Regions from separate parts of the Bordetella genomosp. 10 genome, predicted to be linked through region 1. Evidence: riboswitches for the same ligand, from Rfam matches in the RefSeq annotation. Region 1 holds a riboswitch; each other region holds the start of a gene.
What was found. Region 1 has a riboswitch for fluoride ahead of CAL29_RS22565 (hypothetical protein). Riboswitches for the same ligand answer to the same signal wherever they lie in the genome.
Positions count from the first base shown of each region.

Region 2: linked by a shared signal. The riboswitch ahead of crcB (fluoride efflux transporter CrcB) and the one ahead of CAL29_RS22565 (hypothetical protein) in region 1 are both predicted to bind fluoride.
Region 3: linked by a shared signal. The riboswitch ahead of CAL29_RS21100 (voltage-gated chloride channel family protein) and the one ahead of CAL29_RS22565 (hypothetical protein) in region 1 are both predicted to bind fluoride.

Region 1 covers NZ_NEVM01000005.1:1,441,950-1,446,319, reverse strand. Annotated here, with positions in the region: fluoride riboswitch at 81-144, shown strand; gene ilvD (dihydroxy-acid dehydratase) at 200-1,894, shown strand; gene CAL29_RS22565 (hypothetical protein) at 1,928-2,392, opposite strand; fluoride riboswitch at 2,443-2,504, opposite strand; gene CAL29_RS22560 (RNA-guided endonuclease InsQ/TnpB family protein) at 2,545-3,807, opposite strand; gene tnpA (IS200/IS605 family transposase) at 3,830-4,246, shown strand.
Region 2 covers NZ_NEVM01000005.1:1,112,037-1,116,406, reverse strand. Annotated here, with positions in the region: gene ppa (inorganic diphosphatase) at 1-386, opposite strand, end outside; gene CAL29_RS21170 (hypothetical protein) at 430-1,710, opposite strand; gene crcB (fluoride efflux transporter CrcB) at 1,695-2,075, opposite strand; fluoride riboswitch at 2,142-2,202, opposite strand; gene CAL29_RS21160 (proton-conducting transporter transmembrane domain-containing protein) at 2,340-4,310, opposite strand; gene CAL29_RS21155 (4Fe-4S dicluster domain-containing protein) at 4,303-4,370, opposite strand, start outside.
Region 3 covers NZ_NEVM01000005.1:1,097,288-1,101,657, forward strand. Annotated here, with positions in the region: gene CAL29_RS21090 (DUF190 domain-containing protein) at 1-21, opposite strand, end outside; gene CAL29_RS21095 (DUF190 domain-containing protein) at 47-430, opposite strand; gene CAL29_RS21100 (voltage-gated chloride channel family protein) at 453-1,763, opposite strand; fluoride riboswitch at 1,845-1,918, opposite strand; fluoride riboswitch at 2,009-2,087, shown strand; gene CAL29_RS21105 (MutS-related protein) at 2,245-3,783, shown strand; gene CAL29_RS21110 (MutS-related protein) at 3,780-4,370, shown strand, end outside.

The DNA of each region.
Region 1 (4,370 bases):
ACCATGAAGTCCGGTCCGGCCGCCGCCACGGCATCCCGCCTATTGACCCGCCTATTGACCCGCACAGGCGTATTATTTATTGTTCGCGTGGGGATGGGGTTCCCCCTTACAAGCGCCATTTTGGCTGATGACTCCTACGAATCGCCATAAGCGGGCGTGGGTAGGGGTTCGTCCCGGCACCCGCGCAATGGGGTGGACCATGACACAGAAAAAAGCCAATGCGCGCAGCGCGAACATCACCGAGGGCAAGTCGCGCGCCCCGAACCGGTCGATGTATTACGCGATGGGGTACAAGTACACCGATTTCGCCAAACCCATGATCGGCGTGGCCAATGGCCACAGCACCATTACCCCCTGTAATTCGGGCCTCCAGCCCTTGGCCGACGCGGCCATCGAAGGCATCGAGGCGGCCGGCGGAAATGCCCAGGTATTCGGCACGCCCACGGTGGCCGACGGCATGGCCATGGGGACCGAGGGCATGAAGTACAGCCTCGTCAGCCGGGAAGTCATCGCGGATTGCATCGAGACCTGCGTGCAGGCGCAATGGATGGACGGCGTGGTGGTGGTCGGCGGCTGCGACAAGAACATGCCGGGCGGCATGATGGGCATCCTGCGGGCCAACGTCCCGGCCATCTACGTATACGGCGGCACCATCCTGCCCGGCCATTGGAAAGGCAAGGAGCTGAACATCGTCAGCGTCTTCGAGGCCGTGGGACAGAACGCCGCGGGCATGCTCAGCGACGACGACCTGGCCGCCATCGAACGCAAGGCCATTCCGGGAACGGGTTCCTGCGGCGGCATGTATACCGCCAACACCATGTCCAGCGCCATCGAGGCCATGGGCATGTCGCTGCCGTATTCGTCGACCATGGCCAATCCGCATGACGAGAAACGCGAGTCGGCGCGCGAGTCGGCCAGGGTGTTGTTGCAGGCCGTGCGCGACGGCCTGAAGCCGCGCGACATCGTCACCCGGAAGTCGCTGGAGAATGCCGTGGCCGTGGTCATGGCGACGGGGGGATCGACCAATGCCGTGCTGCACCTGCTGGCCATCGCCCATGCCGCCGAGGTGGCGTTCGGCATCGACGATTTCGAGCGCATCCGGCAACGCACGCCGGTGCTCTGCGACATGAAGCCGAGCGGCGCCTACCTCGCCGTCGACCTGCATCGCGCCGGCGGCATCCCGCAGGTGATGAAGCTGTTGCTCAACGCCGGCCTGCTGCACGGAGATTGCATGACGATCACGGGCAAGACGGTCGAGGAAGTCTTGAAGGACGTCCCCGATCGCCCGGCCGCGGACCAGGCCGTCATTCACGCCGTCGACGATCCCGTCTATGCGGAAGGGCATCTGGCGATCCTGAAGGGCAATCTCAGCCTGGAAGGCTCGGTCGCCAAGATATCCGGCTTGAAGAATCCCGCGATGACGGGGCCGGCCCGGGTGTTCGACGACGAGCAGTCCGCCTTGCAGGCCATACTCGAAGGCAGGATCCGGCCCGGAGACGTGATGGTGCTGCGCTACCTGGGTCCGAAGGGCGGTCCCGGCATGCCCGAGATGCTGGCGCCCACCAGCGCGCTGATCGGCGCCGGCCTGGGCGAGAGCGTGGGGCTGGTCACGGACGGCAGGTTTTCCGGCGGCACCTGGGGCATGGTGGTGGGGCACGTGGCGCCCGAGGCGGCCGTGGGCGGCAATATCGCTTTGGTCGAGGAAGGCGATTCGATCACGATCGATGCCAACGCCTTGCTATTGGAATTGAACGTGCCGCAGGCCGAGCTCGACGCGCGCCGGCGCAAGTGGACGCCGCCCGCGCCGCGATACGCGCGGGGCGTCCAGGCGAAATTCGCCTTCAACGTGTCGAGCGCGAGTACGGGCGCGGTCCTGGACAAGTTCGAGGGGTGAACGTGGCGGGGGCGGCATCGCCCCCGCCGCGCTTCACTTCCCCCGCGAAGGCCGTTTGCCGCCGGCATCTTCCGGCGCGCGCGGCATCAGCGATGAGAACTGGTTCAGGTAGGCGATCCACGGGGCGGTGATGGGCGTCATGTCGGCGGCGCCCATGCCCAGTACGCCCTGGTACCACTCGGTGAGCGCGGCCATCAGCTCGCCTTTCATCTCCGATCCCGACGCGATGTCCTGCAACAGATCCTGGAGCAGGCGCTGGCGTCCTTCCCAGTGGCGCTGGACGATCCGCGCCTGCGTGGCGACGAGCGTCGACGTATCGGCGACCGAGAGCAATTCCATCAGCTCCATCTCCGTGTCCGCGATCGCGGCGCGCAGGTGTTTTCGCTGCTGCTCGGTCCATTGCCGTCCCGACCGGTCCATCAGGTCGGTAAGCTTCTGGAATAGCTCTACGTTGTTCTTGTAGAGGTGGATCAGGGCATTGTTTCTTGCTTCATCCATGACGGTGGCTCCAGGCTGCGAAGAAGTCGATAGGGATGACCTTGGGTATGAGCACGGTAGGAGTCATCAGCCAGAGCGGCAATTGAAGGGGAACTCCATCCCCTGGGTGGAACGATAAGTAACGCCGATACGTTCTTGACATCCTCCCCCGCCTAAAGTCGGGAGATTCCTACGGTGCTCAACCCGGCATCGAGCCGGGATGAGTCGCTTCGGTGGGTTCCTGTTGCTGGCGGCATAACCGCACCGCTCACTTCACAGGCGCAACGGGCGTGCCCCGCCCTGAGAACATTGATCGCGCCGACCAAATCGGCATTTTCCTCGAAGCCACATTCGACGCACGCGAACCGCTCTTGCGTCTGCCGGTTCTCCGCCGATACATGGCCGCAGCACGGACAGGTGCGGCTCGTGTTCTGCGGCGGCACGGCGATGAGATGCCCGCCGTTGCACGCCAGCTTGTAATCCAGTTGGCGGCGGAACTCGAACCAGCCCTGATCGAGGATGGACTTGTTCAGGCCGGACTTGGCCCGCACGTTTCTTCCCGGCGCATCTGCCGTGCCTGCCGCTGACCTGGACATATTCCGCACCTGCAAGTCCTCGACGCACACTATCGCGTGGTTTTGGCTGATCGTGGTCGTGGTCTTGTGCAGGAAGTCGCGGCGAGCGTTACCGATGCGGGTATGGATGCGCTGGACACGGGCTCTCGCCTTGTTCCAGTTGTTGCTGAACCTGGTCTTGCGGCTCATTGCCTGCTGCGCCTTGCGCAAAGCAGTCTCATGCCGCTTGAAACTGTTGAGTGGCGCGTAGAACGTGCCGTCCGAGAGCGTGGCGAACCGGGCGATACCCATGTCGATGCCAACCGCGCCACCGTTGGGTACGGGCTGCTCGAACTCGCGTTCGGTCTGAATGCTGACGAACCACTTGCCGCAAGACAGGCTCACGGTGACATTCTTCACCGCACCCAGCACATCCCGGCTGTTGCGATAGCGCAGCCAGCCCAGCTTGGGCAGGAAGACGCGGGAATTGCCCTGATCGAGCTTGATCTGCTTCGGATCGGGGTAGCGGAGGCTGTCGGACTGACCCTTCTTCTTGAAGCGCGGGAAGTCGGCCCGCTTGGCGAAGAAGTTGGTGTAGGCCCGCTCCAAATCCTTGAGCGTCTGTTGCTGTGTGTGTACCGGCCCATCGGCCAGCCAAGGGGCGGTGCGCCCCGAGGGCAGCAGCGCACCGTTGCGCCATGCTGTGAGTTCCTTGCACAACCCGGCGTAGCCAAGTTTCTTCTTGCCCGCCTCGTAACGCGCCTTCTGCAATGACAACGCCTCGTTGAACACGACCCGGCACGAGCCAGCGAAGCGGCGCATTTGCCGCTCCTGCCGACCGTCTGGGCGTAGCGCAAACTTGCAGGCTTGAAGTCGTTGCATGGCTGAATCATACTCTTGGCCTATGCTCAATGACAACGATATTCGACACGGACGGCACTGCGTTTTTCTGATGCACGTCCATTTGGTCTTCGTGACTAAATACCGCCGCGAGGTGTTCACCAAGAACATCTTGGACGACCTGCACAGCATCTTCACCAGCGTCTGTGCCGACTTCGAGGCGGAACTGGTGGCGTTCGACGGTGAGGACGATCACGTTCACCTGTTGGTGAACTATCCGCCGAAAGTGGCCGTGTCGGCGCTGGTGAACAGCCTGAAAGGTGTTTCCAGCCGCATGATCCGCAAGAAGAACTACCCGAGCATCCGCAAGAAGCTATGGGGCGGTGCGCTGTGGTCGCCGTCCTACTTCGCCGGAAGCTGCGGTGGTGCGCCTATCGAGATCATCCGGCAGTACATCGAGCAGCAGCAGACGCCACGCTGACCGCAGCAAAGGACGCCTACGGCGTCCGCGCTATTCTTCCCCGGCCTGAACGCCGAGGCTTGCCGCGCACCGGGTCAAGCCCGCAGCCCGCAGCCCGCGATGGCGCGCCATCGCCGTCGCTCAT
Region 2 (4,370 bases), 330 kb from region 1:
TTCGGCAGTCCCTTCAGGTCGGTGATGTCCGAGGTCGCTGCGCAGACCCGGTCGATCGGCACGGCGATGACCTTGGCGTCCTCGCCCGCCTCGTCGGTCATCTTCATCAGGCCGATAGGCCGGCATTGCACCAGCGCGCCGGCCATGATCGGATAGGGCGTCACCACCAGTACGTCGACCGGATCGCCGTCGCGCGACAGGGTGCCCGGCACGAAACCGTAGTTCACCGGATACTGCATGCTGGTGCTCAGGAAGCGGTCGACCCGGATGACGTTCAATGCCTTGTCCGCCTCGTACTTGACGGGCAGGCCGTCGGCCGGGATTTCGATGATGGCGTTGAAGGCCTGGGTAACGTCGTCGCCTGCCGGGATAGTGTTGAAGTCCATGGTCGGTTGTCCTCCGGGTTATGAAAAAAAAGGCCTCGCGCCGTCATGAAAACCGCCCGAATGCCCGCACCGGCCACTGCTCGGCCTGCGCCTGCAAGGTCGCCATGCGGCGTTGCGCCAGGTCCTCGCGCAGCGTGCCTCTCGATTCGAGAATATACGCTTCCGCGAAGTGCTTCATGCAGAGCGGCGGATCGCCGTCGGCCGGGGCGCGGTATTCGGCGATATAACGCAATACGGCGCGCATGCGCGCGACGTCGTCCGCGCCGCAGGCGGGGCAGGAGGCGCCCAGGGCGGCCAGGTAGCGATCGGGCCGTCCTTCGCGGTCCGCGGCGTCCGGACGTTCGAGATGCCAACTGGCGCCCTTGCGCTGGCGGGGCGGCGGCGCGGGCGCGGCCTCGGACCCGCCATCGGTCTTGGCCGGCCGGTTGTCCGCTTGCAGGAACCGGCTCCAGGCGGCATGCCCGGCCGCGGCCGATCCGTCCAGCAGGCAGCCCACCACGTGGCAGGGACACGAGGGCGCGGCCAGGCGCAGCGGGTAGCCGAGTTCGATGGTCCGGGCCAGCCTGGTGCGCCATTGGTCGCGCGCCGCGAGCACCGCGTCGCAGACCACGCAGGCGCGGGCCGGCGCTTCTTGCCGGAGACGAGCGAGATCGGTCCGCGGCACGTGGCAGCTCAGGCCGATGGACGCCGCCAGCGCCATGCGCTGCGTCGCCAGGGCGGCGGGCGGCGCGGGCGGATGCGCGCATCCGTCCATGTCCCATAACGGATACTGGCGCCTGAGCCTGTCGGCGGCCCGCTTGAAGGCCTGGCCGGCAACGGGCGGCAGCCCGGCCGACAGCAGGTGCGGCGTCATGGCATGAAGATGGTTCAGGCATAGCTGGCCATCCAGGTGGTTCGTCAACTGCCGCCTGGACGCCGGCGCGCCGCGCAGCACGCGCGCCAGCAGCCTGCCTTCCAGCCGGCGCCGATGAAGGCAGGCGGGACAGGCGTCGCGCGAGCGGAACAGGATCTCGTTCAGCCTTTCGCCGTAGACGCGGGTGTCGGCCACCATGCGCGCCAGCCAGCCGGCCGCCATGCCGGCCGCCGCGCGGAACCGGGCACTGTCCTCCAGCGCGTGCCGCAGCGCCGCGGTGTGATGGCCGCAGAAACCCAGGCTGCCGGTCAGCGACTCGGCCACGCGCTCGGGCGTCGTCCGGCGATTCAGCACGCTGGCCACGTAGCGCTGCTCGCTGCCTTGCAGGCCGGCGCAGACGACGCAGGCGCCCCCCGGCTCGGGCCGGCCGGCGGCCAGGTCCGGCAGGGGCATGTTCAGCGGCTGATCCATGCGATGGTCAGGAAGCCAAGGAGCGTCATGACGATGGAGCCGGTGACGTGGATGAGGATCTCGCCCAGGGCCCAGCCGAACTCTTCGTTCCGAAGATGGGTGGCCACTTCGGCGGAGAAGGTCGAGAACGTCGACAGGCCGCCCATCAGGCCCGTGATGACGAACAGCCGCCACTCGCCCGGCAGGCCGGGCATCCGCGCGAAGAAGGCCAGCGCGACGCCGACGATGTAGCCGGCGATGAGATTGGCGGCCAGCGTGCCGTAGGGCAAGGACGGGAAGATCGGGTTGAGGCGAACGCCTAGAATCCAGCGGGCGAGTGATCCCAATGCGCCGCCGACCGCCACGACGAGAATAGTCTTGTACATGCCGAGAACCTGGTTTCTTGTTTATCGACCAGTCGTCCGGTTGGCGCATGCCTTCCAGGCGACTCGTTTTTTCCAGGCATCATCAGCCTTGCGGCGGTTCAGGGAGAATGCCATCTCCTGGCATGAAGTCTATCACTTCCGATCCCTTCCTGCGTGGCGGCGCGGCCGGCCGGAACGGGTTCGCAACGCGTCCATGCATGCGGGCACGCGCGTGGATGCGAGCGTCGGGCCCGGGCATCAGAGGCATCAGGGGTATCGGCGGCATCAGCGGAAAGTCAGGCACAGGATCAACACCAGCAGGCCGCCGATCAAGGCCAGGTAGAAATTCAAATCGCCGGACTGCAGCGCGCGCAGGTAGCCGGCCGCCCTCCATACCGCGTTCTTCAAGGGCCGGAAGACGAGCAGATCGAAAACGTCGGTGACGCCGTGCTCGAACTCCAGCGTGCTGGGGAAATACGGACCGCCGTCCGTATCCCTGCGGGTGTCGTGGGTGGGTTGGTAGATGAAGCGGTAGAAGGTGCGCATCGCGTTCGAGAAACTGAGCGACGTGGTGCGCACGACCGCCGGGCGCTCGCGCATGCCGCCGTACCACACCGGCGTAATGCGTCGCCGATGGCGCGCCGAGATGGCCAGCAAGGCAAGCGGAATCAGGCTCAGCAGCGGCAAGGCGATGACCAGCTTGGACGGCGAGATGAAGGCGAAGGTATCGGTCAGCGGGACCAGCAGCCAGCCCTTGACCATGGCCTGCCCGCCATGCACGCCCAGCGAGGCCGTCGCGAGCTCGTCGAGCAAGGGCAGCCAGCGCGGCAGGCCGATCGCCGCCACGAGCACGCCCAGTCCCAGGATGGCGACGCTCGCGCCATATCGGCGCGCGATGGGAGGCGCCTCGCCCGGGTCCGCGGGGGCGCCGAGCAGGCCCAGGCCGAACAGCTTGACGAAGGTGGCGAAGGCGACCGCCGCGGTCAGCGCGATGCCGGCGCCGGCCAGGGCGAGCACCAGGCGGCCGGGCAGGCTGCCCAGATGAAAGCCCTGGAACAGCGTCTGGAAGACGAACCATTCGCTGGCGAACCCGATCTGCGGCGGGATGGCGGCCAGGCTCATGGTGCACAGCAAGGCCCCGATGCGAAAACCCCATGGCGCGCGCCGCAGCCAGCCATCCTGCGCGATCGCATACCGGCCGCTGGCGCGGTGGACCGCGTCGGCGCACAGGAGCAGGCCGCCCTTGGCCAGCGCATGGCCGCCCATGTGCAGCAAGGCGACCGTCCACGCCAGCGCGGCCAGTTCGGGATGACGGTCCGCCCGGAACATGAGGGCCGCGCCCAGGGCCGTGACGGCGATGGAGGCGTTCTCGGCGGACGAGAACGCCAGCAGGCGGCGCCAGTCGTCCTGCTGAAAGGCCTGCAAGGCGGCCAGGATGGCGGAGATCACCCCGGCCGCGGCGACCACCGTCCCCAGCCCCGCGCTGGCCGGCAGCCATTGCATCAACGCGCGCGACAAGCCGAAGAAGCCCGCGTTCAGCACCACCCCCGACAACACCACGCCGGTGGCGCCCGTGCCCACGCCGTAGGCGCGCGGCAGCCATTCGTAGAAAGGCAGGATGCCGAGCTTGGCGCCGAAGCCGATCAGCAGCAGGATGCCGACGAAGCCGCGGGCGGCCGGGCCGAGCGCCAGCCCGCCTTGCACCAGGTCGTCGACCCCCAGCCCCGCGCCGCCGCGGCCCAGCAGCAGCACCGCCAGCAGCATGGCGACCGCCCCGGCCTCGAGCAGCGCCAGCATGAACAGCACCGCCTTGCCGGCGTCACGGTCGAGTCGTTCGGACAGCAGCATGACGGCGCCGCCCAGGCTCATGACCTCCCAGGCGATCAACAGCGTATAGCCGTCCTGGCTGCCGAATACGCCCCACGCGCCCAGCAGGGAAAGGCTGGCGCCGATCAGCCACCCGGCTTGCGCGGTCCGGGCGGACGCGCCCATCCAGATCGCCAGCGCGGCCGGCGCCAGTCCGAAGAGCATGAGCCATCGCGCCGCCGTGTCGTAGCGCAACGCCACCGCCTGCCCGGCCACCCGCCACGGCAAGGCCAGGGCCTGCCCTTCGTGGGCCAGGCCCCAGGCGGCGGACGCGGCGCCGAGCGCGGCCGCCAATCCGATCAGCAGGCGCGCGCTTCGCGGCCACCGGGCAAAGGCCAGGAGCAGCCCGGCGAGCAAGGGCGCCGCGCTCCACGCAAGCAGGTCACCCATGGTTTTCTCCTTCCGCCAGTTTCCCGTGGCGCACGCGCTGCTCCGCGCGTTCGAGCAGTA
Region 3 (4,370 bases), 340 kb from region 1:
AACCAACTGGTAGCCTTTCATCGGTCACCTCCAGGAGTAATAGGAGTCAGGCGGCCGCCGCGTTCGCCGCGTGCTCGTTCACGCCGTGGATCAGGGGCAGCTCGCACTTCAGCAACACCGCCTTCACCTTGTGCAGTTCGGCGGCATGGTCGCGCAGGAACTTGCGCAGCACGGTCTCGCTGTCGACCAGTTCGACGCATTGGGGATGCCGCATGGCAACGACCTCGGGATGATGGTGCGTGATCTTCTGTCCTTGCAGATAGCCGGCGTGGATGGTGTGCAGCACGGCCTGGCTGATGCCCGACTTCTTGGCGGCGACCAGCAAATGGTGGGCCAGGGCGGGCGCGCTCAGGTGGTGCCAGAAGCGGGTGGCGGTGGCGCGGGCGGAATTGGGGAAATAGAGCCGCAGCGCGGCGTGATCGTTCGTCATGATGTCAGTGAAAGTCGAGGATTTATTTTTCGGCGGGAACCACGGCTTGCTTGCCGAGGGTCTTGCGATAGGCGGCCAGTTCGGAAATGCGCAGCCCCTCGGGCAGCATCCGGTGCTTGGCGTGTCCCACCCGCTGGGCGTGGTAGATACCCGTATGGCCGGAAAAGTGATAGGCGGCGATGCAGGCCACGGCGGCGAAGGGCGCGATCGACGGGCCGAACAGCTCGATGGCCATCACGATGGTGGCGATGGGCGTGTTGGCGGCGCCCGCGAACACGGCCACGAAGCCCAGGCCCGCCAGCATCGAATACGGCAGGTGCAGCAGCGGCGCCAGCGCATTGCCGAAGGTCGCGCCGATGTAGAACAGCGGGGTCACCTCGCCGCCCTTGAAGCCGGTCCCCAGCGAAGTCACCGTGAACGCCAGCTTGCCCAGGAAGTCCCAGGACGACAGCGGGTGCTGGAAGGCCTCGACGATGGTCGGTATGCCCAGCCCGATGTAGCGGTCCGCGCCGAGCGCCCACACCGCCACCGCGACGACGAGGCCGCCGAGGAAGGGGCGCAGCGGCGCATAGGGCACGTGCCGTTTCATGAAGGCGCCCAGCGCGTGCGCGCTGTTGGCGAACACCATGCCGATCACGCCGAACAGGATGCCGGCGACGACGACGCCCAGCATGCTCGCCAGGCCCACGGGCACGACCTGGGTGACGACGTAGTGGGTGTGCTCCACGCCCCACAGCAGCCCGATCTGGTCCGCCGCGATGGCGGCGACGAAGCACGGGAACAGGGCGTCGTAGCGCATCCTGCCGATGGCCAGCACTTCGAGTCCGAAGATGGCCCCCGCCAGCGGCGTGCCGAAGACCGAGGAAAAGCCCGCCGCGATGCCCGCCATGAGCATGATGCGGCGATCCTCGGGGCGCAGGCGCAGCATGCGGGTGAGCTGGTCGGCGAGCGCGCCGCCCATCTGCACCGCGGTGCCTTCACGGCCGACCGACGCGCCGAACAGGTGGGAGATGACGGTGCCGCCGAAGACCAGCGGCACCATGCGCAAAGGGATGGTTTTCTTGGGGTCGTGGATTTCGTCGATGATGAGGTTGTTTCCCGCCTCGACCGGCCGGCCCATCCGCAGGTAGCACCACCCGACGACGAAGCCGGCCACCGGAAGCAGCCAGATGAGCGCGCGGTGCGCTTCGCGGGTGGCCGTCGCCCAGTTCAGGGCATGCAGGAAGACGGCGGAGGCGCTGCCTGCCAGGCAGGCGACGAGAAAGGAGATGACCAGCCATTTGCCCGCGTAGGGCAGGAGATCCAGTTGTTCGAATTTGGATGAGTGTCGCATGTGATCATGTGTAGGGTGCCTTGCGCACCTGACCACCGGACTGCGAGACGCAAAAGTTGCCCACAGCCCTGAGGCGATCAGGGACCTGTAGGCATCATCAGCCGCGTATGAAGGACCGCGGCGGTTGACGGAGGAATGCCATCTCCGGAAAGACGCGAGACTTTAGCAAAATTGCCCGGCGCTGACAATTCGCGCGGGCGGCGCGCCGCCCTTGGCTGGCGCGACTGTCGGCACATTGCTACACTCGGATGGACGGAGATGGCATTCCTCCGTTAACCGCCTCCCGGCGCCGTCAGCCGGTCGGCTGATGATGCCTACATCGCCCCCGAGGGGCCGGTGTGGGCATGTTTCTCCCCCCTCCTCTCCCCTTGGGCCCCGGATCAGCATCGCGGCTTGCGCATTCTTGCCGCCCCGCCTTGGTGCACCGATCCTCGCGCGCGCGCGTCCGGCCGACGCGGCGCGGCAGGAACAGGAGGCCTGAATGCCGTACTACAGCGTGCTCTTCCAGGACCCGGCCGCGGCGGATGCGGTATGGGCCGCGCCGCCCCCGGCGCCCGAATTTTTCGGCGACCTGAATCTGGACCAGGCGGTGCGCCACGCCATCTCGCCGCGCGAGCAGTACGACCTGGCGCCCTTCTTCCACGCTCCCCTGCACAGCCGCGAGGACATCGCCTATCGCCACGAGGTCTTCCGCGACATGGAGGACGCCTCGCTGGTCAACGACCTGGAGCGGTTCACCGAGGCCATGCGGCAGATGCGCACGCACGCCGAACAGACCGCCAAGCTCTACCATCCCCTGCAACGCCAGCGCTGGTTCGTCGAGACGGTGCTGCGCTACTGCAAGGCCGCGCTCACGCTGTTCGACTCGCTCGAATCCGCGGCGCTGCGCTCGCACGCGCTGCTGGGCCTGCGGGACTACCTGGACGGCTATCTCGCCTCGCCCGCCTTCACCGGCCTGCACGGCACGGCGCAGCAGGTGCTCAACGACCTGGACGGCGTCGCCTATACGGTCCAGATCGACGGCCCCACCTTCATCGTGCGCAACTACGAGGACGAGCAGGACTACAGCCAGGTCATCGCCTCGGTCTTCGAGAAATTCCGCCAGGGCGAGGTCAAGGACTACCGGGTGGAGTTTCGCGACTATCCCGACATGAACCATATCGAGTCCCAGGTGCTGGAGTTCGTGGCGCAGCTCAACCCCGCCATATTCGCGCGCCTGGCCGAATTCGAGGCCGGCCACCAGGATTTCCAGGACACCACCGTCACGCGTTTCGACCGCGAGGTCCAGTTCTACCTGGCCTACCGGGAGCTGATCGCCCGCTTCGAGACCATCGACCACGGCTTCTGCTACCCGGAAATCTCCACCGACAAGACGGTGCGCTGCGTCGACGGCTTCGACCTGGCGCTGGGATGGGCGCTGCTGACCGCCGGCAAGCGCGTGGTCCGCAACGACATGGCGCTCGAGCACGGCGAACGCATGATCGTGGTGACGGGGCCCAACCAGGGCGGCAAGACCACGTTCGCCCGCATGTTCGGCCAGTTGCACTACCTGGCCGCGCTGGGCTGTCCGGTGCCGGCCACGTCGGCCACGCTCTACCTGTGCGACCGCATCTTCACGCACTTCGAGCCCCAGGAAGACATCGGCACGCTCAGCGGCAAGCTGCAGGACGACCTCATGCGCATCCGCCGCATCCTGGACGAGGCCACGCCGTCGAGCATCGTCATCATGAACGAGATCTTCACCTCGACGACGCTGGCCGACGCGCTTTTCCTGAGCCAGCGCGTCCTGGAGCGGGCCATGGCGCTGGACCTCATCGGCGTGTGGGTCACCTTCATCGACGAAGTGGCCTCGCGCGACGGCCGGGTGGTGAGCATGATCAGCACCGTGAACCCGGCGCAGCCGACGCAGCGCACCTTCAAGGTCGTGCGCGGGCCGGCCGAAGGCATGGCCTATGCCCTGTCCCTGGCCGCCAAGTATGGATTGACCTTCGATCGAATCCGGGAGCGCATCGCCTCATGAAAGCCTATCTCATGCACCACGACCGCGATTTCGATCCGCGCCGCCCCTTGCCGCTGAACGGCCGCGACCTGCTCGACGACCTGGAGCTGCACGGCATGCTGGAGACGATGGCCGCCGACGACGAGCTCGTGCTGGACGTCTGCCGCGCCGCGCTGCTGGGCGCGACGCGCAGCGACGCCGAGACCATCCGCCACCGGCAGCAGGTCCTGGCCGACGCCCTGGCGCACCCGCAGTTCATCCGCGACCTGTACACGCTGGCCACCAGCGCGCAGGAAGTGCGCAAGAAAGGATACTGGGGGCTTTCGCTGCACCATGCCTCGGGGGTGCTGCACGGCGCGGTCGACTTCGTCGGCAACATCATTCCCCTGCTGCGGCAGGTCCGCATGCTGGCCGCCGAGGGCGGCGTCAACTTCCAGTCCGAGGGACTGCGCCGCCTGTTCTCGATGCTGGAGGCGGAGCTTTCCGACGACTATATCGCCCTGGTGCAGCAGCACCTGAAGACCTTGAAGTTCTCCCATGGCTTCGTCATGAGCGCGCGCATCGGCCAGGGGAACAAGGGACGCGACTACGTGATCCGCACGCCCAAC